DNA from 4 places in the Serratia liquefaciens ATCC 27592 genome. Region 3 is predicted to be linked to each of the others. Evidence: predicted binding sites of a transcription regulator. Region 3 holds the regulator's gene; each other region holds the start of a gene.
What was found. Region 3 encodes Fur, which represses iron uptake genes when iron is present. Its sites were predicted from a motif close to ATAATAATGAGAACNACTATCAA; they were not measured.
Positions count from the first base shown of each region.

Region 1: a site for Fur is predicted at 4,458-4,480, ahead of M495_RS17220 (Nramp family divalent metal transporter). Genes of this name have one in related genera too.
Region 2: a site for Fur is predicted at 2,589-2,611, ahead of ftnA (non-heme ferritin). Genes of this name have one in related genera too.
Region 4: a site for Fur is predicted at 3,421-3,443, ahead of M495_RS14720 (siderophore-interacting protein). Genes of this name have one in related genera too.

Region 1 is NC_021741.1:3,666,300-3,673,732, forward strand. Features, by position in the region: gene M495_RS17205 (alpha-keto acid decarboxylase family protein) at 1-1,184, opposite strand, end outside; gene mgrA (L-glyceraldehyde 3-phosphate reductase) at 1,430-2,419, shown strand; gene M495_RS17215 (DUF2502 domain-containing protein) at 2,650-3,051, shown strand; gene M495_RS17220 (Nramp family divalent metal transporter) at 3,186-4,418, opposite strand; gene M495_RS17225 (NupC/NupG family nucleoside CNT transporter) at 4,797-5,984, shown strand; tRNA gene M495_RS17230 (tRNA-Ala) at 6,140-6,215, opposite strand; tRNA gene M495_RS17235 (tRNA-Ala) at 6,276-6,351, opposite strand; gene M495_RS17240 (formate/nitrite transporter family protein) at 6,659-7,433, shown strand, end outside.
Region 2 is NC_021741.1:1,976,937-1,984,369, reverse strand. Features, by position in the region: gene M495_RS09280 (YebY family protein) at 1-263, opposite strand, end outside; gene copD (copper homeostasis membrane protein CopD) at 333-1,214, opposite strand; gene yobA (CopC domain-containing protein YobA) at 1,218-1,601, opposite strand; gene ftnA (non-heme ferritin) at 1,917-2,435, opposite strand; gene M495_RS09260 (DNA polymerase III subunit theta) at 2,808-3,038, shown strand; gene pip (prolyl aminopeptidase) at 3,069-4,022, opposite strand; gene dksA (RNA polymerase-binding protein DksA) at 4,195-4,620, opposite strand; gene exoX (exodeoxyribonuclease X) at 5,059-5,727, shown strand; gene M495_RS09240 (S9 family peptidase) at 5,762-7,433, opposite strand, start outside.
Region 3 is NC_021741.1:1,188,742-1,196,174, forward strand. Features, by position in the region: gene M495_RS05495 (beta-N-acetylhexosaminidase) at 1-2,382, shown strand, start outside; gene fur (ferric iron uptake transcriptional regulator) at 2,722-3,168, opposite strand; gene fldA (flavodoxin FldA) at 3,488-4,027, opposite strand; gene ybfE (LexA regulated protein) at 4,257-4,544, opposite strand; gene ybfF (esterase) at 4,836-5,609, opposite strand; gene seqA (replication initiation negative regulator SeqA) at 5,919-6,458, shown strand; gene pgm (phosphoglucomutase (alpha-D-glucose-1,6-bisphosphate-dependent)) at 6,536-7,433, shown strand, end outside.
Region 4 is NC_021741.1:3,120,061-3,127,493, reverse strand. Features, by position in the region: gene lpxO (lipid A hydroxylase LpxO) at 206-1,108, shown strand; gene chaA (sodium-potassium/proton antiporter ChaA) at 1,143-2,243, opposite strand; gene M495_RS14720 (siderophore-interacting protein) at 2,558-3,376, opposite strand; gene chaB (putative cation transport regulator ChaB) at 3,506-3,733, shown strand; gene M495_RS14710 (gamma-glutamylcyclotransferase) at 3,990-4,685, shown strand; gene cbl (HTH-type transcriptional regulator Cbl) at 4,985-5,938, shown strand; gene M495_RS14700 (hypothetical protein) at 5,989-6,222, opposite strand; gene M495_RS14690 (ABC transporter substrate-binding protein) at 6,634-7,433, shown strand, end outside.

The sequences.
Region 1 (7,433 bases), 2.5 Mb from region 3:
AAGCTTAGCGATGCCGCGCCAAAACAGGCGGACCCCTGCTCGGCGAGCAGGATATCGCCCGGCCGCAAAAAGCCCTGTATCTGTTGCCAGAAACCGTGCTGATCCAGACCACTGCCGTTCGGATCCGGCAACGCTGAACGTTTAATCTCTGACCGTTGCCATTGGTTGGTCAGCGACAACGTTAACTGGTGTAACGCGATAACCGCGTCACGCATCGGGATTTGACTGAATACCTGCTGCCCCACACGCGCTTCAAAGGGCTGAAGATCAATACATTTCTCGGCAGGAAGGTGCTGACTGAATCCGGCGGTAATGGTATCGGTAAAACGTACGCCAACATTAATGATCACGTCGGCGTTCTCGATCAGCTGTTTTACCTGTGGCTCGCTAGCCGCACCGACGTAGGTCCCGGTGAAACAGGCATGAGTTTCGTCCAATACGCTCTTGCCTAGCAGCAAGGTTGAATGCGGCATATCCACCTCATTCATCCAATGCTCCAGCACCTTTTCAGCACCGAAGCGTTCGGCCAGGAAATCGGCTAGCAGAGAAACCCGCCGTGCCGGTAACAGCAACTCCCGTGCGGCGGCGATAAAGCCCTGCAGTGATGCCGGTGAAAGATTGGCCTGTCGCAGCATTAACGTGGCAGGCTTTGACACCAGCGGCGCTTCAGCCACGTCGCTCGGCAGCAGCAGATAGACCGGACGACGCTCGAACAGCGCGGTAGTCAGCAGGCGATCTATTTCCCCTTCGGCGTTATCGGCGGTGAGGCTGGCCTGAGCCACGGTCACCTCTTTCGCCATGCGGGCGAAGTGACCAAAATCCCCGTCGCCCAGGGAGTGATGCAACAATTCACCAGCCCGTTGCGCACGCAGAGCCGGTGCGCCCACCACGTGGATCACCGGCAGGTATTCGGCATAGCTGCCGGCAATACCGTTGACTGCGCTCAGTTCACCTACGCCAAAAGTCGTCAACAAGGCGGCGGCTGGTTTACAACGCGCGTAACCGTCAGCAGCATAGGCGGCATTAAGTTCATTGGCGCACCCTACCCAGGTGATTTGCGGGTGATCGATCACGTGATCAAGAAACTGCAGGTTATAGTCACCAGGCACGCCAAAGAAGTGCCGGATGCCGATCTGAGCTAAACGATCGAGTAGGTAATCAGCCACCGTATAGTTCTTATTCATGATCATCACCTGCCAAGGGTTAGGATTTTCAGTATTAAGTATCGAAGATGTTGTATAAATTTCGAACTTTATGTCTGAAAGGTAACTGGAAACCCTGCGTTACATCCCTGCCCCATTGGCTGACATTGGGCCGCTCTGATAAGCCATGTTGATATACAGGCTGTTTAGCGTGATCGCAGCCTCTGACAAATACGGTGAAAGCGCATACACTAAAATTCATTTCACCTCCGCTGAAAAGGGTTCGTATGCTCTACCAGGCTGATTCTTCACGTTATCAAAGTATGGAATACCGTCGCTGCGGCCGCAGCGGGCTAAAGCTCCCGGCCATTTCACTTGGCTTATGGCATAACTTTGGTGACGTCACGCTGTATGACAACGCTCGCAGGCTGATCCACTGCGCGTTTGATCTCGGCATTACCCATTTTGATCTGGCCAACAATTATGGCCCGCCGCCCGGCTCCGCCGAGGAAAACTTCGGTCGCATTCTCAAGGCGGATTTGAAGTCCTGGCGCGATGAACTGATCATCTCGTCAAAGGCCGGTTACACCATGTGGCCCGGGCCTTATGGGGATTGGGGCTCGAAAAAGTACCTGGTCGCCAGCCTAAATCAAAGCCTGCAGCGCATGGGGCTGGAATACGTGGACATCTTCTACCACCATCGTCCGGATCCGGACACGCCGCTGGAAGAAACCATGGCCGCCCTGGATTTGCTGGTACGGCAGGGCAAGGCGCTTTACGTCGGGTTGTCCAACTACCCTGCCGATCGTGCGCGCCAGGCGTTCAGCATTCTGCAGCAGCTCGGCACGCCCTGCGTGATCCATCAGCCGAAATACTCCATGTTCGAACGTTGGGTGGAGCCAGAATTGTTGGATACGCTGGAAGAACACGGCGTGGGTTCTATCGCCTTCTCACCGCTGGCCGGCGGCCTGTTGACCGATCGTTATCTGCAGGGCATTCCCCAGGACTCACGCGCTGCCAGCGGCAGCCAGTTCCTGCAGCCCGATCAGCTCACCGAGGATAAACTGGGAAAAATTCGTCGACTTAATGCACTGGCGCAGCAGCGCGGACAGAAGCTGTCGCAAATGGCGCTGGCCTGGGTATTGCGTGGCGATCGCGTCACTTCGGCACTGATTGGCGCCAGCAAGACCAGCCAAATTGAAGACGCCGTAGGCATGTTGGCTAACCGCACCTTTAGCGATGATGAAATTAAGCAGATCGAGCAAATATTAATGTAATCGCTTACAATTATCGCCGGTTTATCGCCGGCGATAACGCCTGCCGCGCCAGACAAATCTTAAATCACTCTCCCTGCCCCGCTTTTAAGAATGCCGCTAAGATTCAACCCTATCCACAAAGGCTAATATGCCGATATTGCAGGTAAAACTATAAGGCTGTTTTATAAACTGATGAACGCGCTTCATTAATTGTAAAACCGGCCAAGCCGCTACGGCGGAAAGGAGCATTCATGTTTAAACCTCTGTTATTGGCCGCTCTGTTGGTGGTGTCAACGCTGCCTGCCATCCAGCCAGCGCAGGCGGAAGGGCTGAGTATCGATCTGATGCCGGGCGTCTCATTACGTATCGGTGAGCAAGACAATCGCGGCCGTTACTGGGACGGTTATGACTGGCGCGACCGCGACTGGTGGCAGGGCCATCAGGGTCGGTACCTGGGTGAACGCAATCGTCGGGGCTACAACTGGGATGGTTATCGCTGGCGCGACAACAATTACTGGCGTAAGAATTATTACTATCATGAGGGGCGCTATCGTAAATACGATAAGCACTATTATAAGCACCATGAGAAGCATCACGGGAAAGGCCGACGTCATGACGATCGCGATCATCGCCACCATGACCACGATGATTGACGGCCAAAGGCCGTCAGCCCGCCTAATCCTCCTCATTTAACAGATCGAGATACCCGGGGCGACCCGGGTTTCGCTGATATTGAGCTTGAGTGAACCGCATTAGACTCAATGTCGGCCCTTCATTTGGTGTCCGCTCAGAGAAGGCTGCTGACCAGCAGGTAGCCGTTCAGCCCAACCACCACCAGCACGATCACTTTCCCTATCGCCTGTATGCTGCGGCTGTTGACCATCTCCCCCATCAGCTCGCGGTTGCCGGTGAACGACAACAGCGGCACCAGCGCCAGCGCAATACCGAAACTCAGCAGCACCTGGCTCAGTACCAGAATACGCGTAGCGTCCATGCCCATCATAATGACGATAAACGACGGCAGCATGGTGACCACCCGGCGCACCCACAGCGGAATATAAAAGTGTACAAATCCCTGCATCACAACCTGCCCTGCCAGCGTCCCCACCACGGTGGAAGATAATCCGGCAGCGACCAGACTCAGTCCGAAGATGGTCGCTGCCGCCTGGCCCAATAGCGGCTGCAGCGTCAGATAAGCCTGATCGAGATCGGCAATGCCGCTGTGGCCGTTAAAATGGAAGGCCGCAGCGGCGGTAGCCATCATCGCCAGGTTAACAAAACCGGCTATGGTCATGGCAATGGCGACGTCAAACTTGGTGGCCGCGTAGCGATCGGCTTTTGAATGCTCACCGCCGGTCTGGGTTAATGACGAATGCAGATAAATCACATGCGGCATGATGGTCGCGCCGAGCACCCCGGCAGCCAAAAATACCGCGTCGCCGTTCGGCAGGTCCGGTATCGCCATGCCTTTCAACAAAGGCTCCAACTGCGGCTGTGAAAATACCAATTCCACCATATAAGCTGCGGCAACAAACAGCAGCAAACCGCCGATCACCATTTCCAGCGGTTTCTGCCCGCGTTTTTGCAGCATCAGGATAAGGAACGTGGCGATACCGGTCAGGATCGCCCCTTCCAACAGCGTGACGCCCAGCAGCAGTTTGAAGCCAATCGCTGCACCAATAAACTCGGCCAAATCTGTGGCCATGGCAATGATTTCCGCCTGAACCCAATAGGCCCAAACCGCCGGACGCGGGAAACGATCGCGAATGTGCTCTGCCAGATTTTTACCGGTGGCAATACCGAGTTTTGCGGACAACAGCTGGATCAACATCGCCATGACGTTGGCCCACACCACCACCCACAACAGGGTGTAGCCAAAGGAAGCGCCTGCCTGGATGTTGGTGGCAAAATTACCGGGATCGATATAGCCGATAGCCGCTATGAATGCGGGGCCCATCAAGGAAAGTTTGATCTTCCTGGCAGGGCGACTGGTGGTTTCAACCACATCACTGTTCAGCATGTTCTGAACCCTTACTTCTATTAAGCCTGTGGTTATCTTATGTAAATGATAATAATTATCAAGTGCATTTAGAGCGGTAATGCTTATCTCTGCGATAGAAAATAACCACGGGTTTAACGAAGGGTTTGGCGGGTAAGTGAACATTTACCGCACTGAACGAAGTTCTATCCTGGGAAAAATCCTTTGGATGATCCATTTAGCGCAAGAATATGAATTTCATATGGATTGATTAACCTCTTGATTTTTTATGCTTTACCGTACAAGTTTAAGATGTTTCCCCCTATGATTTTCCATATTTGCAATAGAGCTCTCGTTTTTAAACGTGGCGTTACATAAAATGACATCCGAAATTCAGCCTGCCTCAAGTTTGGAGCAAACATGTCCCATATTGCGCACTTTGCGTTGGCGTTAGTGGTCGTCGCGATCCTGGCACTTTTAGTGTGTCGCGATCGTAAAAGCATCCGCATTCGCTATGTTATTCAACTGTTGGTTATTGAAGTACTGCTGGCCTATTTTTTCCTGCATTCGGAAGCGGGTTTGGGCTTTGTAAAAGGATTTGCCGCGCTGTTTGACAAGCTGCTCGGGTTTGCTGGGCAAGGGACTGATTTTGTATTCGGCGGTATGGGCGACAAAGGTCTGGCCTTCTTCTTCCTGAAGGTACTGTGCCCAATCGTCTTTATCTCTGCGCTGATCGGTATTCTGCAATACATTAAAGTACTGCCGTTTATCATCCGCATTATTGGTACCGTGCTGTCAAAAGTAAACGGTATGGGCAAGCTGGAGTCCTTCAACGCCGTCAGCTCGCTGATCCTGGGCCAGTCTGAAAACTTCATCGCCTATAAAGATATTCTGGGCAAGATGTCAGAAAAGCGCATGTACACCATGGCGGCAACCGCGATGTCCACGGTTTCCATGTCCATCGTCGGCGCTTACATGACCATGCTGGACGCCAAGTTTGTGGTGGCGGCGCTGGTACTGAACATGTTCAGCACCTTTATCGTGCTGTCATTGGTCAACCCGTATGACACCAGTAAAGAAGAAGAGCTGCATCTGGGCAACCTGCACGAAGGCCAGAGCTTCTTCGAAATGCTGGGCGAATACATCCTGGCGGGTTTCAAAGTCGCGATTATCGTTGCTGCGATGCTGATCGGCTTTATTGCCCTGATCGCCGCGCTCAACGGCCTGTTCAGCGCCATCTTCGGCCTGAGCTTCCAGGAAATCCTGGGCTACTTCTTCTATCCATTCGCCTGGATTATGGGTATCCCTAAGCACGAAGCGTTGCAGGTTGGCAGCATCATGGCGACCAAGCTGGTTTCCAACGAATTCGTGGCGATGATGGAGCTGCAGAAGGTTTCTGCTGAACTCTCTCCGCGCAGCCTGGGTATCCTGTCGGTGTTCCTGGTTTCCTTCGCCAACTTCTCTTCCATCGGCATCGTAGCCGGTGCGATTAAAGGGCTGAACGAGCACCAGGGCAACGTGGTTTCCCGCTTTGGTCTGAAGCTGGTTTACGGTTCTACGCTGGTCAGCATCCTGTCTGCGTCGATCGCAGGCCTGGTTCTGGGCTAAGCTTAAAAGCCAGTCATGCAAAGGTCGCTTCGGCGGCCTTTTTTATTGCCTGCGATTCTTCTGTAACTGCTGGCATAACAGGAGGCGTTACGGTGATTCAATATGGGAAAAGACAGAAAGCAAAAAGCCGACCCTAAGGTCGGCTTTTTAAATGGTGGTGGAGCTAGACGGGATCGAACCGTCGACCTCTTGCATGCCATGCAAGCGCTCTCCCAGCTGAGCTATAGCCCCACAAAAGTGGCACGCTTTAACCGGCGTTACGGTATTCCCCAACCCTTCTGAGATAAAGGTTGGTGGAGCTAGACGGGATCGAACCGTCGACCTCTTGCATGCCATGCAAGCGCTCTCCCAGCTGAGCTATAGCCCCAATCCACAATCACGAAATCCTGTGAACGGGGCGCATAATATGAAACCCCTGAAAAACTGTCAACGGCTAAATTGAATTAGTCGATCAAGCGCTGAAAAAGCCGCCAAATCAGCGCTTTTCACGCTAAAAAATCGCCATGACGGACAAAAATCAGCCATCATCGCCTGACTTCACAAAAAACAAAAAACCTTATCCATTGTGTTGATTTTTAATTAACGGAATGTTAGCGAAATACCCTTGAGTCATCTCGCCCACAGGCATAGACTTCCCCGCGTCTTAAATCCCACAACAATAAACCGAGTCAGTTATGTCGTTGCATTCACCAAAAGAAATCGCTGCGTTAGCCATTCAGGCCGGCGTAAACAAAAGCCGGGCGTCGCTCGCCAACCTGCTCATTCTGGGCTTTCTCGCCGGTGCCTTTATCGCGACCGGCTTCCTGTTAGATATCCACGTGATCGGCACCCTGCCGGCCGAATGGGGCTCCTTCGGCGCATTGCTGGGCGCTGCCGTCTTCCCGATAGGGCTTATCCTGACGATTCTGGCCGGCGGCGAGCTGCTGACCGGTAATATGATGACCTTGCCGATAGCCTGGTTTGCTCGCCAAATTTCGCTGCTTGCTGTCGTGCGCAACTGGTTCTGGGTCACCCTGGCCAACTTCGCCGGTAGCCTGGCCGTCGCCTATTTCTTTGGCCACCTGCTTGGCCTGACCGAAGGCGCCTTCCTGCACAAAACCCTGTCCATCGCACAAGCCAAGGTAGATGCCGACTTCCTGCACGCCTTTATATCCGGCGTAGGCTGCAATTGGTTGGTGTGCCTGGCGGTGTGGCTGGCCTTTGCCAGCAAGGATGTGCCGGGCAAAGTGATTGGCATGTGGTTCCCGGTGATGGCGTTTGTCGCCATCGGCTTCCAGCACGTAGTGGCGAACATGTTTATTATCCCGGCGGCCATTTTTGCCGGTGGTTTAAGTTGGAGCCAATACCTGCCCAATTTCACGGCCGTGTTTCTCGGTAACGCGCTGGGCGGCGCCGGTTTCGTCGGCCTGATGTACTTCCTCGCCTACCGCCCCACCGTGCCGGCCGCTG
Region 2 (7,433 bases), 790 kb from region 3:
AGCAGGATCACGTCCAGCGGTTGAGCGCGTTGCTGCCCTGCTTTCACCTGCGCTTCTGCGGCCGCGTTAAGCGGGTACTGCATTAGCGTGCTGTTGTTGAGCACGAACAACGCACCGCCGCTGCGGCACTGCAGCGTCACTTCTTCTTTGGTGAACGCCCACTGCTTGCCGTATTCCAGCTTGGTGATGTTCACCAGTTGGTCTGCTGCCAAAGCACCGGTCGCGGTTGCCAGCAGCGTCATGCCAAGTAATACCGATTTCATGTTATGGCCTTAGGGTTGCTATTTGATTCAATTTTCCCGCAGTTTGGGGGCATCCGGCAAGCCGGAATGTTATACCGGCGCATAGGTTGCAAATAAACTGACCAACAGCAGCACTACCGCCCCTAACCCCAACTCCGCCCAGCAGGCAAGCACCAGCCCGCGCTGCGCCAGCCTTGGCATGCTGCTCATCGCCGGGACGACGGCGTAGCGGTTGGCTAATGCCACCATAACCATCAGCGCCACCAGCGCGGTTTTAAACAGCAGCAGGCGTTGGTACGGAGAATCTACGTCCAACGGCCAACTGCCGAGAATGATCAAACTGTTGATTACGCCGGTCAGCAGCACCAGCGCCACAGCCAGGTGTCCCCAGCGCGAGAAGCGTATCAATGTGGTCACCGCGTCGCTGCGCCACTGCGGTTGGACCAGATAGCGCAAACAGACCAGCAGCGGCAACAGGCTGCCAAACCAGTACCCGGCCGCCAGCAGGTGCAGCGCATGATTGAAACGATGCAGTGCGCCAAGCCCCCCACCATGCATCGCCGCATGGCCGATAAACGCCATGCTGACCAACAGCAATGTGGAAAGCAGCGCCAGCAGTTGTGTACGACGTGGCTCGGCGAGCCACAGGCTCAGCAATGCCAGCATTGAAATGCCCAGGTGCCAGCGCCAAACCTCGCCAAAGGTGGTGCCCAGTACCGCCCACCACACGTCCAGCCGCCAGGTATCTGCCCAGCCGTCCCCCATCTGCCCGGCCTGAATAGCCAGCAACGCAATAGCGGAAAGCCCGGCAAGCCAGGTGCAAGAGACCAACAAAGGACGCACATCACGGGTGAGATACGTAGAAAGGCGCTGCGGCGACAATAAGGCGGTGAATAAGCTGGAGCCAAACATCAGCATCACCGCCGCAAAGTGCACAAAGCGACACAGGACAAACAGGGTCGCCAGACTCATGGGTCAGTTTACGGTGAAGCTGTATTGGCCCTTGGTTTTATGACCGTCGACCGACACCACATGCCAGCTGACGTTATATTTGCCTGCCGCCAGATCGCCTTCGATAGGCAGATTGACCTGGGTATTGTTGTTCGCATCGAGCTGCAGCTTGCCGGTTTTCACTTCGGCGTTGTCTGGGCCGGTGATTTTAATGCCGCTGAAGTTGGGCTCAATACCCTCGGAGAAATTGAGCGTCAGCACCTTGGGTGCCGGACTCACGCTGGCATCTGCCGCCGGCGTTTCAACTTTTAAATGGGCATGCGCCAGTGCCTGCTGTGAGGACAGCCCGACAAACAGCACGAAAATGGTGGAAAGCAGGCGATAAGAAGTCCGAATTTTACCGATCACAGTGATATCCCTTAAAGCAATAATCGAGGGTGATAAGGAGCCAGGCTAACCGCCAGGGCGATGTATCAGCAGCCCAACCCACCGCAGATGATTGCGCCACGGGTAAACAGAATTATGGGAGTAACCCCCTGTTTTGACTCTCAACCTTCCCTGTAGCGTATCGCGTCAAATGATAACGAGTGTCATTATGCAAGTCGAGCAGAACGCTGGCATTTTGCGATCCAGTAGCACATATCGCTGTAAAACCGCGATAAATGCAGGGCATAAAAAAACCGCGCACCGGCCAACGCCGACACGCGGTTTTCTACAAAAGGATTAGGCCTGGCCGTTACCGTTTTCGCCGGCCGCACCCATTTTCTTCAGATCTTTATCAATGAAGAACAGGGCATTGCCGCTGTTGCCCACCAGCGCCAGTTTATCCAGTACGGACTTGAACAGCTTCTCTTCTTCGTGCTGCTCGGCAACATACCACTGCAGGAAGTTGAAGGTTGAATAGTCATGAGCGGTCATTGCCGCGTGCGCCAGTTCATTAATCTGGCGGGTGATCAGTTGCTCATGTTCGTACGTCTGTTGGAACACCTCTGCCAGGGAACCAAACTCAACCGGCGGCGCGGCGATGGTGCCCAACAGCGGCAGTGCACCGGTATCACTGAGGTATTCGAACAGGCGCTGCATGTGCTGCATCTCTTCCTGAGAGTGTTCTTTAAGGAATGCCGCGGCACCTTCAAAGCCTTTATCGCTGCACCAGGCACTCATTTGCAGATACAGGTTGGCAGAGTAGAACTCCAGGTTCAGTTGCTCATTCAGCTTTTTGGTCATTTCAGGCGTCAGCATAATCATTCCTTTATTTTGCAGGTATCAACTTAATTTTTCCGCATTATGCCCTGACGAAAACAAAATAAACACACCTGATTTACATCATCGATGATTTAATTTTAAATTAAAATAAAATCAACTAGTTATGAAAAACACCAATTATTCATTTAAATAATTATGATAACTATTTCCATCTGTAAATTTAATCAAAAAGCGAATCATTCTTATTTAAAATAATAAATGAATTGCATTGCTGAACGAATAATAAATAACCTTTTCCGTTACCGGTTATTGGTGACCATCTCCCCCTGCGCGCTTCAGGCTTGCCAAGCGCCGCCGGGTGGATTACCTTCTGCGCTGATCCAATGCGGTAACAGTAAGGAGAATACGGTGGGTTACAATTTGGCAGAGCTTTCCAAAGAAGAGATGGACAAAGTGAACGTTGATCTCGCAGCTTCCGGCGTGGCGTTCAAAGAGCGCTACAACATGCCGGTGATCCCCGAAATGGTTGAGCGTGAACAGCCCGAACACCTGCGTGATTATTTCCGCGAACGCGTGGCGCACTACCGTGCCGAATCGCACAAGTATTCGCGCCTGCCGTACGAACCGAAATCCAAATAATAAAAGCCCGCCGTAGTGGCGGGCTCGGTGTCATTTGCCGGCAAATTTGTCGGTCGCCAGCATTAACTGGTGCAGGATGCCGGGCTCATCGAATGAGTGTCCGGCCCCCTCGACAATATGCAGCTCCGCCTCCGGCCAAGCCTTCGCCAGATCCCAGGCGTTTTGTACCTGGCAAGCCATATCGTAACGGCCATGGATGATCACCGCCGGAATATGACGGATCAGCGGAACGTTGCGCAGCAGTTGATCGTCGCTGTCCAGGAAGCCCAGATGAGTAAAGTAGTGGTTTTCGATACGGGCGAACGCCAGCGCGAAATCGTCCTCGCCAAAAGAAGCCGACTCGCTGCTGGGCAGCAAGGTCACCGTCTCCCCTTCCCACACGCTCCACAGTTTGGCCGCTTCCAGCTGCACCTGCGGATCCGTTGAGGTCAGGCGCTGGCGGTAAGAAGCAATCACGTCCTTGCGTTCTTCCTCTGAAAGAATCGACAACACACGTTCCCACTTCTCCGGGAAGAAGCGCGAAGCGCCGTCCTGATAGTACCAATGCAGCTCCTGCTTGCGCAGGGTAAAGATGCCGCGCAGCACCATTTCACTGACGCGCTGCGGATGAGTCTGTGCGTAGGCCAACGCCAACGTTGAGCCCCAGGAGCCGCCAAACACCAGCCACTGATCGACACCGGCCATTTCGCGCAGCCGTTCGATGTCCTGCACCAGGTGCCAGGTGGTGTTGTTGTCCAGGCTGGCATGCGGCTTGGAACGGCCACAGCCACGCTGATCGAACAGCAATACCTTGTAGCGCTGCGGATCGAACAGTTGGCGGTGATAAGGAGAAATGCCGCCCCCCGGTCCACCGTGAATAAAGACTGCCGGTTTACCGTTCGGGTTACCGCTCAGTTCCCAGTAGATCCGGTGGCCATCCCCGGTGTCCAGCCAACCGCTGTCATATGCTGCTAACGGCGGGTACAAACCTCGTAATTGTTCCATGGCGCTTCCGTCTCTCTGTGGGTCATACCCTCATCAAAGCCGAAGCCACTCATTTGGTCAACGGTAAATCCTGAAAACTCCTACGCTCCCCAACAAGTTAAGGTTCGTTTGCTTAAAATGAATACGACTTGCCGGCAAAATACCGGCTGGCCGTTGGGAGCCAGCCGTAGAATCAACCCCGCTTACGCAGATGCGGTTCGCGCATTTCCTGCGCGGTTTTGGCCTCAATGCTCAGTTCCGCCGTTGGCCGCAACAGCAAGCGCGCCAGGCCAATAGGCTCTCCGCTTTCACGGCAATAACCATAGTCGCCGTTATACAAACGCGTCAGCGCCGCGCTGATTTTCGGCAGCAAACGGCTTTCGCGATCCAACTGGCGAAACAGCAACCGCAAGTCTTCTTCACGCGCGGCCTTGTCCGCTTCGTCACCTGAAACTTCACCGCTGTCGATATCCCGCTTCAACGCATCGATGTGCTGCAGCAGTTTTTGCTGCTCTTCCAGCAAGCGCTGGCGAAAAAAGGCCCGCTGCGCCGGGTTCATGTAGTCAGACTCCGGCATGGCCAGGAGCTGTTGCTGGTTTAACATGGAAACGACTGTCATGGCGCTCTCCGGTTAGGAATTAATTGTTATATTATAACATATCAAATATTTTCAGCAGCCTTTCCTGAAAAACAAAATTCAACCTATAAACAATCGATTAACTAAAACACCTGCTTTCATGCTTGCATCCGACAGGCGTAAGGGGGTTAATGGCTGAGCAACCCACCCAACCATAGGTAACTGAGAGGCCATCATGAGTAAGGGAATGGATAGCAAAAAAAATGCGAAGAAGAAGCCGTTGAAAACCCCTGCTGAAAAACGCGCAGGCAAACGCGCCAAGAAAGGGCAAACGTCCGGCGAGTAAGCGAACTTCTAACCGTAGAGTTAAACCCGCCAAGGCGGGTTTTTTGTTGCCTGAAATAACCTCCCCGCTTTCAACGGTTGGCATTGGCGTAACGGCCCGTTAAGCTAAACCTGTGCAGCCATCCTGAGGAAACCATGAATTTACGCGTAATAGACACTGAAACCTGCGGGCTGGAAGGCGGCGTAGTCGAAGTGGCCTCTGTCGATCTGATTGACGGGCAAATCACCAATCCCATGAGCGATTTGATCAGCCCTGACAGGCCAATTGGCATTGAAGCCATGGCTATTCACCACATTACCGAGCAGATGGTCGAAGGGAAACCGCGGATCGCGGTGGCGATCGGGCGTTATCTCGGCAGCCCCTACTATGTCGCTCACAATGCGGCTTTCGATCGCGGCGTACTGCCTGAAATGAACGGCGCCTGGATCTGCACCATGAAGCTGGCCCGTAACCTGTACCCGGACATCAAATACGGCAACCAATATCTGCGCTACGCGCTCAATCTGGATGTGCAATTGCCGCAGGACACGACGCTGTATCCGCACCGCGCATTGTATGACTGCTACGTGACCGCCGCGCTGCTGCAACGCATCATCAAGGATTCAGGCTGGACGCCGGAGCAAATGGCGCAAATCACCGAGCAGCCGGTGCTGTTGAAGAAGTTTAAGTTCGGAAAATACCGTGGGCAGGAAATTGATCGCATTGCGCAGGAAGATCCCGGCTATTTGCGCTGGATGCTGAAATCCATTGAAGATCTCAGCCCGGACATGAAACACACGCTGAAATACTATCTGATCGGCTGAAGAAAGCGGGCAGCGCCAGCCGCCCGCCAGAAGGTTACTCCGCCAGCGCCAAAATAAAGGCGTACTCCAGCGCGATATCCTCGTAGGCCTTGAAACGCCCGGACTTGCCGCCGTGGCCGGAATCCATATCGGTATACAGCAGCAGTTGGCGGTCGTCAGTTTTCAACTCACGCAATTTTGCTACCCACTTGGCCGGTTCCCAATACTGTACCTGCGAGTCGTGCAGGCCGGTGGTGACCAGCATATGCGGGTAATCCTGCGCCTTGACCTGATCGTACGGGCTGTACTGCAAAATGTAGTCGTAATAAGCTCGTTCGTTCGGGTTGCCCCACTCGTCATACTCACCGGTGGTCAGTGGAATAGACTCGTCAAGCATGGTGGTGACCACGTCGACAAACGGCACTTGCGCCACGATGCCGTTGAACAGCTGTGGTGCCTGGTTAATCACCGCGCCCATCAGCAAGCCGCCGGCGCTGCCACCCATGGCGAATACCCGTTTGGCATCGCCGTAGCCTTGAGCAATCAAGGTTTCCGTCACGTCGATAAAGTCGTTGAAGGTATTTTGCTTGTTGAACAGCTTGCCGTCTTCGTACCACAGCTGCCCCAATTCGCCGCCGCCGCGAATGTGCGCCAGGGCAAAGACAAAACCGCGATCCAGCAGGCTCAAGCGGCTGGCGCTAAAAGCCGGATCCATGCTGCTGCCGTAAGAGCCGTAGCCATACACCATCAGCGGGTTGCTGCCGTGCACGAAGCTATCCGGGCGATAAACCAGCGAAACCGGCACCTCGACACCGTCGCGCGCCTTCACCCAGACTCGCTCGCTGCGGTAATTTTCCGGGGTAAAGTTTTTCACTTCCTGCTGTTTAAGCATCACACGTTCGCCGCTGTCGAGATTCAACTCATACAGCGTAGTTGGCGTGGTCATCGAGGAGTAACCATAGCGCAGCAGCTCGCTTTCCGGCTCCGGATTGTATGCCAGCCAGGTGGTGTAGGTCGGATCGTCAAAGGCAATGCGCTTCACTTCACCGCTCTGCCAGTGAATTTGTCGCAGTTGGGTCAACCCCTCGCTGCGTTCCTCTACCACCAGCCAGTCGCGGAACAGGCTAAAGCCTTCCAGCATCACTTCCACGCGGGGAGCAATCAACGTCTGCCACTGCGCTTCGTCCGCCTGCTCGCTCTGGTACAGGCCGAAATTTTTGCCGTCCTTGTTGGACCGAATGTAGAAATGTTGGTGATAGTGATCGATACCGTATTCATGATCCTTGCGGCGCGGCACAAACATCTGCGGCGTGCTGTCGGCGCGATCGGCGTCCAGCAGCAGAATTTCCGAGGTGGTGGTGCTGCTCAGGTGGATCAGAATGAAACGTTCGGAGGTGGTTTTTTCCAACCCGACGTAGAAGGTGTCATCCAGCTCTTCGTAGATCAATTCATCAAGCTGCGGATCGGTACCTACCACATGGCGATAGACCTGATACGGTAACAGCGTTTTAGCGTGTTTACGCACGTAATACACGGTGGCTGAATCATTGGACCACTCGAAGTTGCCGGAGGTGTTTTCCAGCACTTCGTCGGTCCAGCTGTCGTCGCTGAGGTTTTTGAAACGAATGTCGTATTGGCGGCGGGAGAGGAAATCCTCCGCAACCGCCAGCTTTTGGTTGTCGGGGCTGACTTCCAGCCCGCCAAGGGTATAAAACTCTCGCTGCTCG
Region 3 (7,433 bases):
CGTCAGACCCTGCGTGTGGATAACGACAAGTTCAAGATATCTCACCTGACCGGTGATCTGTACAAGCTGGAACCTACCGACAAATTTACCGGCTTCCCTGCGGGGAAAACGGTAGAGATCCCGATTATCACTGAATATTGGCAACTGTTTAAAACCGACTTCGTGCCACGCTGGTACGCCACCTCGGGCGATGCAAAGCCTAAAATTCTGGTCAATACCGATACCGAAGATCTGAACCAGTTCGTTGCGCCCTTTACCGGCGACCAGTGGAAGCGTACCAAAGACGACAATAACATCCTGATGACGCCGGCCTCGCGCTTTACGAAAAACGCCGAGCTAAAAACCTTACCCACCGCGTCGTTACGCGGTCAGATAGTGCCAACGCCGTTGCAGGTTAAAGTGCATGCGCAGGATGTTGATCTGAGCAAAGGCGTTGCATTGGAGCTGAGCGCATTGTCCAAACCGGCGGCGGACGCCGTAGCCCAGCGTTTCGCGCTGTTGGGAATAACCAGTAACGCAGCCGGTTATCCGATCAAGACCGATATTCAACCGGGAAAATTCAAAGGCGAGTTGGCGGTACCAGGCGCTTATGAATTGATCATCGGCAAGCAGGAAGCGCGAGTCATTGGTTTCGATCAGACCGGGGTGTTCTATGGCCTGCAGTCCATCTTGTCATTAGTGCCTACCGAAGGTAGCGCCAAAATCGCTACGCTGGAGGCCAAAGATGCGCCGCGCTTCCAGTATCGTGGCATCTTCCTGGATGTCGCACGTAACTTCCACCAGAAGGATGCGGTGTTGCGCTTGCTGGACCAAATGGCGGCGTACAAGCTCAATAAATTCCACTTCCATCTGAGTGATGACGAAGGTTGGCGCATCGCCATTCCGGGCTTGCCGGAACTGACCGAAGTCGGTGGGCAGCGTTGCCACGACTTGAGCGAAACCACCTGCCTGTTGCCGCAGTATGGACAGGGTCCGGAGGCTTATGGCGGCTTCTTCTCTCGCCAGGATTACATCGACATTATCAAGTACGCCAAGGCGCGCCAGATTGAAGTGATCCCGGAAATCGATATGCCGGCGCATGCCCGTGCGGCGGTGGTCTCAATGGAAGCGCGCTATAAGAAACTGCATGCCGCCGGTAAAGAACAAGAGGCCAACGAGTTCCGTTTAGTGGATCCAACCGATACCTCTAACACCACCTCGGTGCAGTACTTCAACCGCCAAAGCTATCTCAACCCTTGCCTGGATTCATCCAAACGTTTTGTTGACAAGGTGATCGGCGAGATTGCCCAGATGCATAAAGAGGCCGGGCAGCCGCTGAGTACCTGGCACTTTGGCGGTGACGAGGCGAAAAACATCCGGTTAGGTGCTGGTTATACCGATGTGAACAAGCCGGAAGCCGGCAAAGGCATCATCGATCAGAGCAAAGAAGACAAGCCATGGGCAAAATCTCAGGTCTGCCAGGCGATGATCAAAGATGGCAAGGTCGCCGATATGGAGCACCTGCCAAGCTACTTCGGAGTAGAAGTCAGCCAATTGGTGAAAGCGCATGGGATCGACAGAATGCAAGCCTGGCAGGATGGCCTGAAAGATGCCAAAAACGCCAAGGCCTTTGCTACCCAGCGTGTCGGGGTTAACTTCTGGGATACGCTGTATTGGGGCGGGTTCGACAGTGCCAACGACTGGGCGAACAAGGGCTACGAACTGATCCTTTCAAACCCGGATTATGTCTACATGGACTTCCCGTATGAGGTGAACCCGGACGAGCGTGGTTACTACTGGGGAACGCGTTTCAGCGATGAACAGAAAATGTTCAGCTTTGCGCCAAACAACCTGCCGCAAAACGCCGAAACCTCGGTTGATCGCGATGGTAATCACTTTACCGCCAAGAGCGACAAGCCCTGGCCGGGGGCTTACGGTATTTCCGCGCAGATGTGGAGCGAAACCCAGCGTACCGACGAGCAAATGGAGTACATGATCTTCCCTCGTTCGCTGTCGGTGGCCGAGCGCGCATGGCACCGGGCAGAGTGGGAGCAGGATTACCGGGCGGGCCGGGAGTATAAAGGCGGCGAAACCCACTTCATCGATACCAAGAAGCTGGACCGCGATTGGCTGCGCTTTTCCAACCTGCTCGGTCAGCGTGAGCTGGCAAAACTGGACAAAGGTGGCGTGAACTACCGGTTGCCGGTGCCAGGCGCCCGAGTGGTGGGGGGCAAGCTGGAAGCCAATATTTCGCTGCCGGGTCTGGGCATTGAATATTCCACCGACGGTGGCAAACAATGGCAACGTTACGATGCCAAGGCCAAGCCTGGGGTTAGCGGTGAGGTACTGATCCGCGCGGTGAGCCCGGACGGCAAGCGTTACAGTCGCGCTGAGAAAGTGTAAACCTGAAACTCGGCCCCCTGTTCGCAGGCGGGCCGTTGTTACTCGACCAGGGCAGCGTCCGGCGTAATCGGACATGAATTTGACTATCGGTTGCGTTTTTTCCGGGATTGCCGGTACCTGTTAATACCGAACCAAGCTCTGTTGCTCATCCGCGTGTCGGCGGGTGGGGTAGTGCTGAGAGTGTAAGTGGGAAGCGAGAGAAGTGCTGTAGAGAAGTGCCGCTGCAATTGTTGTATTTAACGCTGTGAACTTTCCCCGGCCTGTCCGGGGATTTTTTATCCTATTATCGCAGGCACAAAAAAACCGCCGTTAAGGCGGTTCTCAATGCCGGTTAGGACATTATTTTTTGTCGTGCAGGGTGTCGTCTTCGCGGCAGTCACCTGTTTCACAGTGGCCGTACAGGTACAGGCTGTGGTTGGTGAGCTTGATGCCGTGTTGTTTGGCGATATCACGCTGACGCACTTCGATAGACTCATCGCTGAATTCGATCACTTTGCCGCAATCCAGGCAAATCAGGTGATCGTGGTGATGTTGCTGGGTCAATTCGAACACGGACTTGCCGCCTTCGAAGTTGTGACGGGTCACAATGCCGGCATCATCAAATTGGTTCAGTACGCGGTAAACCGTAGCCAGGCCAATTTCTTCGCCCATATCTATCAGTTTTTTGTACAGATCTTCCGCACTGACGTGATGGCATTCCGGATTTTGCAGTACTTCCAGGATTTTGAGTCGCGGAAGCGTGACTTTTAAGCCGGCCTTCTTCAATGCGGTGTTGTTGTCAGTCATGCGGATTCAGTCCTGTTACTATGCTAATCAAGTTGAGGCGTTCTCGCCTTTGGCATCGGTCGGCACAAAGAGTTAATTGCGTCTCATTATAGAACCGGTTGCTCTAAATGGAAACCGCCGGTTGTTAACAAAGCTATAATTGCACAATTGCATGTTATACATGCAACGTCTTGATGAATGGGATAAACCGAAAACTCAGTCTACCTTGATGGTGTGGGAAGTTACAAATCTGTAGCTTCTATTGCAGTAATTTGTACTGCCAATGATGGCCCTGCCGGCACACTATGCACTTTGCAGGGCTTTTGTTCAACCTTTGGCGTTACCCGACGATTTCGGCCAGGCTCAGCTCTTCGACGATTTGTTTTACCCAGCCTTCGACACGTTCGTTGGTCAGCTCAGGTTGGCGATCTTCGTCAATGGCCAGGCCGATGAAATGGCTGTCGTTAACCAAGCCTTTGGAGGCTTCAAAGTGGTAACCCTTGGTTGGCCAGTGGCCTACGATCGCGGCGCCACGCGGTTCAATGATGTCGCGAATGGTACCCATCGCATCACAGAAATACTCTGCGTAGTCTTCCTGATCGCCACAGCCGAACAGCGCAACCAGCTTGCCGTTGAAGTCAATTTCTTCCAGCGTTGGGAAGAAATCGTCCCAGTCGCACTGCGCTTCGCCGTAGTACCAGGTTGGGATACCGAGCAGCAGGATATCGAAAGCTTCCAGATCTTCTTTGCTGCTTTTGGCGATGTCATGAATTTCAGCCACATCTTTACCAAACTGCTGCTGAAGAATTTTCTGGATCATCTTGGCAATGTTTTCGGTATTGCCAGTGTCGCTGCCAAAGAAAATGCCTACATTAGCCATATCGCGTATAACCTTTAAATTCAATAAATTGCATTCACGATGTTAGCGTTGACTACGATAACACCGATTAAAATGATGCCATGGCAAGAGGTTATCTCTTACCGGTAAGTGCGTATCATGCCAGAAATTTACCCCGGGTATTTATCACTTTAATGCGATGCCGGGTGGAATAAAGCGGTGTTGATCGGGCGTCATCCTTAACGCCGCGCCGCATGTGCGGCTGCAATGATCAATGTTCTGGCTGCTCGTCCGCCAGTTGTGCCAGCAGCATTTGCTCAATAAGCTCGCTGCGGCTGATATTACGCTGTTCCGCCAGTTTGTTCAGGGCGTCCACCGCATCCGCATTGATCTTCAGTTCCACACGCCGTAAGCCACGGACTTTATCGCGTCGAAGCTGATTACGCTTATTGATTCTAAGCTGTTCATCTCGGGATAGCGGGTTGGTTTTCGGGCGCCCCGGACGGCGTTCATCTGCGAACAGATCCAGCGTCGTGCGATCCGTTTGTTCTTTTGCCATAGGTAGCGGTACTGCAAGGGAGTTTGCATCAAAAAGCGCTTACACGCTTCCGGACGGTTCGGTTAACACACTTCGGGCCAATAAACCCTAACCCAAATTCACCCCAGCCTGACGTTAGCGAACACGCTCGGCACGGCGGCAAAATTATAGCGCGCCATATTACCCCAGCAGGTAGAGCGACGACAATGCTTAACTGAGCCGAAAACGCGCTAAGCCGTTATCTTTAGCGCGTTTTTTCATCAGATGGTGACTTTGGGAGAGAAACGGCCCATTTGTCGGGCCTGGCGCGACTCAGGCTTCGCCGAGAAAGCGGTGAATGGCGCGCAACACCGCCTCCGGTTTTTCCGCATGAACCCAGTGTCCGGTACCGGCAACGACGTGAGCGCGAGCCTGCGGGAATTGACGGGCAATATCTTCGCGATAGCTGTCCTGCACGTAAGGCGACAGGCCGCCGCGGATAAACAGCGTCGGGTGAGGCCAGGCCGGCACTTCCTGCCAGCCGGTGATGTTCTCGTACTCTTCGATCAGCACCGGCAGATTGAAACGCCATTCGCCTTGATGGAAGGATTTCAGCAGGAACTGGATCACGCCTTCCTCTTTCAGGTAGCCACGCATCAATTCCGCCGCCTGCTGGCGTTGGGTAATGCCGGCGGCGCTCACCGCCTGCAACGCGACAAAAATTTCGTCGTGGCGGCGCGTTTGATAGTCCACCGGCGCAACGTCAATGATGATCAGCTTCTCCACGCGCTGCGGGGCGATTGCCGTCAGCGCCATGGCCGCTTTGCCGCCCATCGAGTGGCCAATGACAATGACCTTCTCCAACTGCAAATCGTCCAGCAACGTCAGCAGATCCTGCGCCATCTCCGGGTAGGTCATGACCTCAGAACGCGGTGACAGGCCGTGGTTGCGCAGATCGACTTTAACTACGCTGTGCTGCTGGTTCAGGTCGCGCGCCAGCACGCCCAGGTTGTCCAAATTGCCAAACAGCCCGTGGATCAGGATCACCGGCAGTGCATCGGACTCGGTGGCCAGCAGTTGATAATGTAATTTCATGGCGAAGTTCATACTGAGAGAGATTCAGATTAGGTTATCATGATTAAAACACTCGATGAATAAACCCGTCGCCTTTCAAGCGGCAGCGTTGTTCGCGGTACTTGCTGCAACTTAAAATCCATAGGATAAAACGTGGATTTTTCATGATAAGGTGCAGGTTTGGCAGCGCCGGTGTCCGGTGGGCTATAGGTAATAGTCTGCTTTTGCCGCATTGGGGCACATTGTTATGTTCGCCTCTGCGCTTTTAACCTTATAATCCCATGGCTTGAATGCCGGATCTGGCTTCAGGTTCTAAGTAGAAAAAAACAGTACTGGATAAAGATGAAAACTATTGAAGTCGACGAAGAGCTCTACCGCTATATTGCCAGCCACACGCAACATATTGGTGAGAGCGCGTCCGATATTTTGCGCCGTATGTTGAAATTTACCGCAGGCCAGCCGTTACGTGCAGCGCCGGCCGCCAGCGCTCAGAGCGCCGAACAGGATAAGATCGTCGCCGTGTCGCGCCCGCGCGATCGCGTGCGTGCCGTGCGTGAGCTGTTGTTGTCGGATGAGTATGCCGAGCAGAGCAAAGCGGTGAACCGTTTTATGCTGGTACTTTCCACCCTGTATACCCTCGATGCGGCCGGCTTTGCCAGCGCCACCGATGCGTTGCATGGCCGTACCCGTACCTATTTTGCCGGCGATCAGCAAACCCTGTTGGCGAACGGAACGCACACCAAGCCAAAGCACGTTCCGGGCACGCCTTACTGGGTGATCACCAATACCAATACCGGTCGCAAACGCAGCATGGTTGAACACATCATGCAGGCTATGCAGTTCCCGACGGAACTGACTGAAAAAGTTTGCGGCACTATCTAATTTAGCGAACAGCCCGTCATGGTGGCCGTGAGCGACATATTGCCAGGCCGCAGGACAGGGATTAGGGAGATATGTCGATGGCGAATAACCCACGTGCCGGGCAGCCGGCTCAGCAAAGCGATTTGATCAACGTAGCCCAGCTGACGTCGCAGTACTATGTACTGCAACCGGAAGCGGGCAACGCCGCACACGCGGTCAAGTTCGGGACTTCAGGCCATCGCGGCAGTGCGCTGCGCCACAGTTTTAACGAAGCCCACATTCTCGCGATCGCGCAGGCGATTGCCGAGGTGCGTCATCAACAGGGTGTGACCGGTCCATGCTACGTGGGTAAAGACACCCATGCGCTGTCGGAGCCTGCCTTCATTTCAGTGCTGGAAGTGTTGAGCGCCAACGGCGTTGATGTGATCGTGCAGGAAAATAACGGCTTCACGCCAACGCCTGCGGTCTCCCATGCCATCCTGTGCCACAACCGTAACGGTGGGGCATTGGCCGACGGCATCGTGATCACCCCGTCCCACAATCCGCCTGAAGATGGCGGCATCAAATATAACCCGACCAACGGCGGCCCGGCGGACACCAATCTGACCTCGGTGATTGAAAAGCGCGCCAATGAATTGCTGTCTCTGCAGCTGAAAGGCGTTCAGCGTCAATCGCTGGATAAGGCCTGGGCCAGCGGCCGTGTGCATGCACAGGACCTGGTGCAGCCATATGTTGAAGGGCTGGTGGACGTGGTTGATATGCCTGCGATTCAGCGTGCCGGCCTGAAGCTGGGTGTCGATCCGCTCGGCGGTTCCGGCATCGCCTACTGGCAGCGTATCGCCGAGCATTACAAGCTGGATCTGACGCTGGTGAACGATTCTATCGATCAGACCTTCCGCTTTATGCACCTGGACCACGACGGTGTGATCCGTATGGACTGCTCTTCAGAACCGGCGATGGGTGGCCTGCTGGCATTGCGCGACAAGTTTGACCTGG
Region 4 (7,433 bases), 1.9 Mb from region 3:
GAGGGCAAGCGGTTCCCGCCCATAACGCCGGCTCGTTTAGCCTTTGTGTAAACTATTGTGGTTTTTTGTATAGATTTTTGTTGGTTTAGCGTTAATGCTTAGGGGTGTTCCAGACGGGCGCAACAACTTATTGGCCTAAAGGAAATATCTGGGGTGCACGCCGGATGGGCGTGCAAGGTATTGGGATCTTCAATGCGGTTCAATCATGAAATATATTATTTTACTTCTATTTATTTTATGCGTTGTGTATGTCCATTACCGTGGGCGGGTGCGTTACACCTTCTGGCGGCAGCTCTCCGATCATTCCACATTTACTGCTCCGCTGAACGTTTTCATGTACCTGTTTTCACGCGTACCGACCACGCCCTATCTGCAGCCGGAGCAATTCCCGGAATTGCAGGCGCTGCGGGATAACTGGCAAAGCATCCGCGATGAAGGTCGGCAGCTGATGGCTATCCAGCAGATTAAAGCCTCGGACCAATATAATGATGCCGGTTTCAATTCGTTCTTCAAAACCGGCTGGAAGCGCTTCTATTTGAAGTGGTATGAAGACAACCACCCGTCGGCGATGAGCCTGTGCCCGCAGACTACCGCACTGTTGCGTAGCCTGCCTTCGGTCAAGGCGGCGATGTTTGCCGAACTGCCGGATGGCAGCCGCCTGCCACGCCACCGCGATCCCTACGCCGGCTCACTGCGTTACCATTTGGGGTTGATCACACCGAATGATGACCGTTGCTTTATCGAGGTGGATGGCGAACGCTACAGCTGGCGCGACGGGGAGGCGGTGATGTTCGACGAAACCTACCTGCATTACGCCGAAAATCAGAGTGGGCAGAACCGGTTGATTCTGTTTTGCGATATTGAGCGACCGATGCGTTTCCGCTGGGCACAGGGCATTAACCACTGGCTGGGGCGCAACCTGATGAGCGCGGCTACCGCACCCAATGAAGAGGGCGATCGTACCGGTGGCGTCAACAAGTTGTTCAAGTATATCTATGCGGTACGCAAGGTGGGGAAACGGCTGAAGGCGTGGAACCGAACCGGGTACTACATCATTAAATGGATTTTGTTTGGCGGTATCGCGGCGGGTATTTTTTTCGCGATTTAAAAAGGGAGGGCGCTACGAAAGCGCCCTCCGGCAATCAGGCAAAAATGGTCATCATATAGGCGGCAAACAGCGCCAGGTGCGCGGTGCCGTTCAGCACGTTGGTTCTGCCGGTCGAGAATGACAGCTGGCACAGCAGCAACACGGTCAGCATCACGACGATATGCGGCGTCTGCAGGCCGAAGATCAGCGTTTGCCCGGTCAGGGTGGCGATGATGGTTACCGCTGGTACCGTCAGTGAAATGGTCGCCAGTACCGAGCCGAAGAACAGGTTCATCGCACGTTGAACCTGATTGTTCAACACCGCACGCAGTGCCCCCAGGCCTTCTGGCGACAGGATCAACAGCGCGACCAGGAAGCCGGTAAACTGCGCAGGGGCATTCACCTTGGTCAGCAAACCTTCCAACGGGTTGGCGTTGAACTTGGTCACGGCGATCACCGCAATCAAATGCACCACCAGCCAGCCGGCATGCCAGGCACTGCTGTGCGAAGAAGGTTTGCCGTGGTGCGGGTCACCGTCGTCATCTTCGTGCTCGTAGACAAACAGGCTCTGGTGGGTTTTGGTCTGGATCACCAGGAACACGCCGTACATGGCGGCGGAAATCACCGCGACCAGCAGCGCCTGCCCAGTGCTGAAGTTGCCGCCCGGCAGCGCACTGGGGAACACCAGTACGATCACCGCCAGCGGGAAAATCGCCATCAGATACTGTTTGATACCGCCCAGATTGACGTATTGGGTGGCGAATTTGCGACCGCCCAGCAATAAAGCGAAGCCCACCAGGCCGGCGCTGACAATCATAATGATGGAGTAAAGCGTATCGCGCATAAGTGCCGGTGCGGCGTCGCCGGTGGCCATCAGCGCAGAAATCAGGCTCACTTCCAGAATAACCACCGACAGGCTGAGGATCAGCGAGCCATAGGGTTCACCCAGACGGTGAGCCAGCACGTCGGCGTGGCGCACAACGCTGAACGCGCTGCTGAGAATACCGACCAGGGCAATGATGTTAATGCCGACGATCAGCGGGAAATTGCTGGTACTGCCCCACAGGTTCAACACCACCAAGGCGGCGATGGGGAAAAGCAGCGAGTACTCAGTGTGGCGGGATTTGGATCGGCCAGGATCGTTTTGCGACTTCATTTCGATGGTACTCCTTCTCAAACAGCGTGGTCCCGTCATCGCTGACTGCCGTTAAGGGCAATTATGCGCATCCAGAATGTATTTATATTTAATAATAATAGGATACACCCGCAGGCTTGTGCCGGGGAATGATGTGATGTTGTTTTACTTGTAAAAGCAAAAGCTTGCTTTCTGTGACTAGGTTAACAAAAAAACCGCATTGGATGCGGTTTTATTTACTTACTTTTACGTAGTGAGATGAGTTTTCTTCATTAACGGCACATAAATTGCAGTTTATAGCTGCGCTGCTTGATTAATAAAGGGGAAAATCACAGTCAATCGTCAATATTGTCCATGATTTCATGCCGTTTATTATGATAACCCTCTTCGTTTAACCCCTCACGCCAGTAAGGTACGGCATAAAGCTGATTACGGTCACATTGGCGCTCGCGGCGCAGGTAACGGCGCAGGTCTACCACCAAACGATCTTCCCCGGCCAGCCAATACTGGATTTTTGTCTCAGGTAGCGGCAATGAGCAAAATTGCGTCACCAACTCGGCGGTTTTTTCGGTGCCGCCGATAATCCAGCTCAGTTCGAAGCCTGCCGGTTTTTTCAGATCGATAACGTCAGCCGCAGTGTCGACGCGGATAAAGGCGTGGCCTTCGCTACGTGCTGGTAACCCTTCCAGCAAGGCCGCCAGCGCGGGCAAGGAGGAAGGATCGCCGGCCAGACAGTAGAAATCGGCCTCTGGCAGCATAGGTTTAGGACCGCCCGGGTTACTGATGCCGATTTTATCGCCTGCTTTGGCCGATCGCGCAAAGTTAACCGCCGGGCCGCTGTGATCGTGAATGGCGAATTCAATGTCGACTTCCGCCAGCTCCGGGCGTACTGCGCGAATCGAATAGGTGCGGACAATCGGACGAACCGCATCGGCCGCCCAGCGTGGGCCGTTTTCGGTCAGCGTCGGCAGATCCGGCTGCGTCTGGCCTTCGAGCGGCAGGAAAACCTTGATATGCGCGGCGGCGGCGTTTGCCGGGTAATACCGCAGGTCCGGGGCGGTGAAAGTGATGCGGCGCAGGTGCGGGGTAACATCGCGAATCGCGCTGACAGCAATCAGGTAGGGTGCGCGTGAGCGTGGGGCTTCGGTAGTCACGGGGTTCTCCTTATGTTCATTTGGCGAGGAGTATAACATGCCATGTGATAATGAGAATTGTTTGCTAATTGAGGCGGGCGGGGGTGTCATCTAAGCTTAAGGTTCACTGAATATCTGCGGGAGGAAATGATGCCCTACAACAGCACAAATGCCTTGCCGGACAACGTCAAACACGTGTTGCCGGCCCATGCGCAAGAGATCTATAAGGAAGCTTTTAACCGCGCCTGGGATCAATATAGCGATCCGGATGACCGGCGCGGCGACGATAGCCGAGAGGAAACCGCCCACAAGGTAGCCTGGGCGGCGGTGAAGCAAAACTACCGCAAAGGTGATGACGACCGCTGGCACAAAAAGTAAGGCGCTCCCCGGCGCCTTTGTGCGCCGGTAAATCATGAAATCCGAACCTATTACGCGGGCAATTAATATTATTGCTGCTGAGTACAAATACTTTTTCACTTTAAAGCTCTTTTGAAACTTGATTGCTCACTGAGAAAAGAATAAGGTCATTATTATCGCGGGAAGATTATTGTATTAATATAATTCCGCACTTAATAAATAAGATTGAACAGTGGCGAGGGAGTATGGGCAATCCTATTCCCGGGAGGTTGTTAAGGTGTTAACGCGAGATTTTCTGCAAAATGCGGATTGCAAAACTGCATTCGGCACCATTGAGGAGTCGCTGTTACTGACATCAGAGCAGCGGGCGGCCTCGTTGGATTGTACTTTATCCCGTCGGCCGGATAATAGCCCGGTGTGGGTCTTCGGCTACGGTTCACTGATGTGGAACCCGGTGTTTGAATCCGAAGAGGTGCGGCCGGCCACGCTGCAAGGCTGGCACCGCGCCTTCTGTTTGCGGCTTACCGCCGGGCGCGGCACCCTGCACCAGCCGGGGCGGATGCTGGCGTTAAAAGAGGGCGGCCATACCACTGGTCTGGCGTTTCGCCTGCCGGAAGCCAAACTGCGCGAAGAGCTGGAACTGCTGTGGAAACGCGAAATGGTCACCGGCTGTTATTTGCCGACCTGGTGCGATCTCACCTTGGCAGATGGCGAAGTGGTGACCGCGCTGGTGTTTGTCATGAACCCACAGCACCCGCTGTTTGAAGAAGATACCAGCCATCAGGTGATAGCACCCCTGATCGCCAGTGCCAGCGGCCCGCTGGGAACTAACGCCCAGTACCTGTTCTCGCTGGATAACGAGCTGAAAAACCACGGTATGCAGGATGACTGCATTGGCGATTTGGTCAGCTACGTGCAGCAATGGCTGCAGCAAAATACCTCCGGCCCTATCGGCGGAGAGGCAACTGCCTGATCCCGCTCATATGACGCTTTCGATAGGCTCAGCTTGCTGAGCCTTTTTTGTTTATATATCTAATGCCTATATTTAATAACTTTATTTTGCATAAGCATTTAATCCACATTTTTAAAGTGGATATCTATGTTATTAATTTTAAAGCCATTCGATAATTTAAGATTAAAAAACAGCAAATTTGCAATGGTGAAAAATTCACTTAGCATGAAAATGCATAACTAAAGGTTATTTCTTATTTGTCCCCTCCCGCCAGACTCCGTATCACTGGTGTTAACAATATTGCTCGTCAGGGGGAGTGGATGAACTTTCAACAATTAAAAATTATTCGGGAATCGGCGCGTTGCAACTACAACCTGACCGAGGTGGCCAATACTTTATTTACCTCGCAGTCTGGGGTCAGTCGTCATATTCGGGAACTGGAAGAAGAACTGGGCATTGAGATATTTATCCGCCGCGGCAAGCGTTTATTGGGCATGACCGAACCGGGTAAAGAGCTGCTGGTGGTGGCGGAACGCATCCTGAATGATGCCAATAATATCCGCCGACTGGCGGATGTGTTCAGCAGCAACGACACCGGCCAACTGCATATTGCGACCACCCATACGCAGGCGCGTTACAGCCTACCGGGTGTCATCAAGGAGTTTCGTGCGCTGTACCCGCGGGTAAGGGTGGTGCTGAATCAGGGCAGTCCCGAAGAAATCGTCGCGATGCTGGCCTCGGGCGAAGCCGATATCGGCATTGCCAGTGAACGGCTGATGAGTGATGAATCTCTTGCGGCGTTCCCTTACTACCGCTGGCATCACACCATCCTGGTACCGGAAGGGCACGAACTGACCCGGCAACCGCAGGTGACGCTGGAAATGCTCAGTACCTTACCGTTGATAACCTATCGCCAGGGCATTACCGGTCGCTCGCGGCTGGATAGCGCCTTCAAAGCCGCCGGGCTGACGCCGGACATTGCCCTAAGCGCTCAGGATTCCGACGTAATAAAAACCTATGTCGAGCTGGGGTTGGGGGTCGGCGTACTGGCAGACATGTCATATGAGAAAGAGCGCGATCATGGGCTGGTCAGCCTTAACGCCGAGCACCTGTTCGAGCCCAATACCGTGTGGTTAGGTTTGAAACGCAGTCAGTTACAACGTAACTATGCCTGGCAGTTTATCCAGCTGTGCAACCCGACGCTGTCACTGACGGAAATCAAAGACAAGGTGTTCTCTTCACAGCTGGAAACGGTGATCGATTACCAGATTTGATCGGCATGTGACAATAACGGGCCGGGCTTGCTGCCCGGCATTTGACGATGCTAGAGCTGTTTTCTCAACAGTTTTCTGACCATACGGCGTTTACTTTTTTGCACTGGGCCAATGAGTTCTAAAATGGGGATTTCTTCTGGGGACGGAGGGTTCGCCATTTGCCAGTGGAGATGTTGTTTCAAAATTTCGATCGCAATTTCTTTTTCTTCTTGAATAGTTAGCGTTGGGTCGTTCAGGCCTTGTCCTTCATGTTGCTCTCCTTTTTGAACGTTATTTGTACACATCCCTATCACGTAGGGATTTGACGCTGAATATTTCTAGGGCGAAGTATGTATTCTCTCAGGGCGATGAAATCCGTTATGCAATTCATGGTGCCGGGCACCACGGTGAATGACGCATGGCGGGTATAAAGCTCGAGTAGCCGATTGTTTAGGACGTTACCGATCAGTATGGCGGGAAGGGGTGTAGATATCAGCCCTTGCGCGTGCAGATTCACGCCATAAAAATAGAGGGTGTGTTCAGGATTGAACACGGTGATTGCGCCACACATCGCAGAACCTCGCCTGCTTAATAATCAAAATCTCAGCTATAGACAGAAAAAGAATATCTATAGTTATTTAAGTACCTTCGCCTGCCGAGAGCTCTCACATACACTCGCGAAATTACTATAAATTCCATCCGCTTGGAGAGTTTTGATGAAAGCGTTCGTTCCCTCTTTGGTGTTTTTGGCCGTGGCGGCCAGTTTCAACGCACAGGCAGCAACCCCGGCAAACACGTTGGTGATTGCCCAGTCCATCGATGACGTGGTCAGTTTTGATCCGGCCCAGGGTTTTGAGTTAACCACGGTGCAGTCATTCAACAGCCTCTACCAGCGGCTGATCCAGTCCGATCCCAAAAATCCTATCGAACTCAAACCGACGCTGGCCAGCGAATGGCAGGCGGGCAGCGATAACCGCAGCCTGACCTTCACTCTGCGGCCGGATGCCAAATTTTCCAGCGGCAATCCGCTGCGCCCGGAAGACGTGATTTTCTCACTGTCGCGGGTAGTGAAACTGAATCTGGAACCCTCGTTTATCCTCACCCAGTTGGGCTGGGACGCCAAGAACGTCGACCAGCACCTGACCAAGGTGGATGATCAACGGGTCAAAATAAGCTGGAGCGAAAACGTCAGCCCGGCCTTTGTGCTTAGCCTGCTTTCGGCGCCGGTATCTTCTATTGTCGATGCCAAAGAAGCCTTGTCGCACCAGCAGGGGGATGACCTGGGTCACCAATGGCTGAACAGCCATTCCGCCGGCAGCGGCCCGTATAAAATTCGCACCTACGTACCGCACGAAGTTGTAGTGCTCGACGCCAACCCGAGTTCGCCGGAAGGCGCCCCGACGTTGAAGACTATCCTGATCAAAAACGTGCCGGATCCGGCGGCGCGTCGGTTGCTGATCGAACAGGGCGACGCCGATATCGCGCGTAATCTGGGTGCAGATCAGATGGCGGCGCT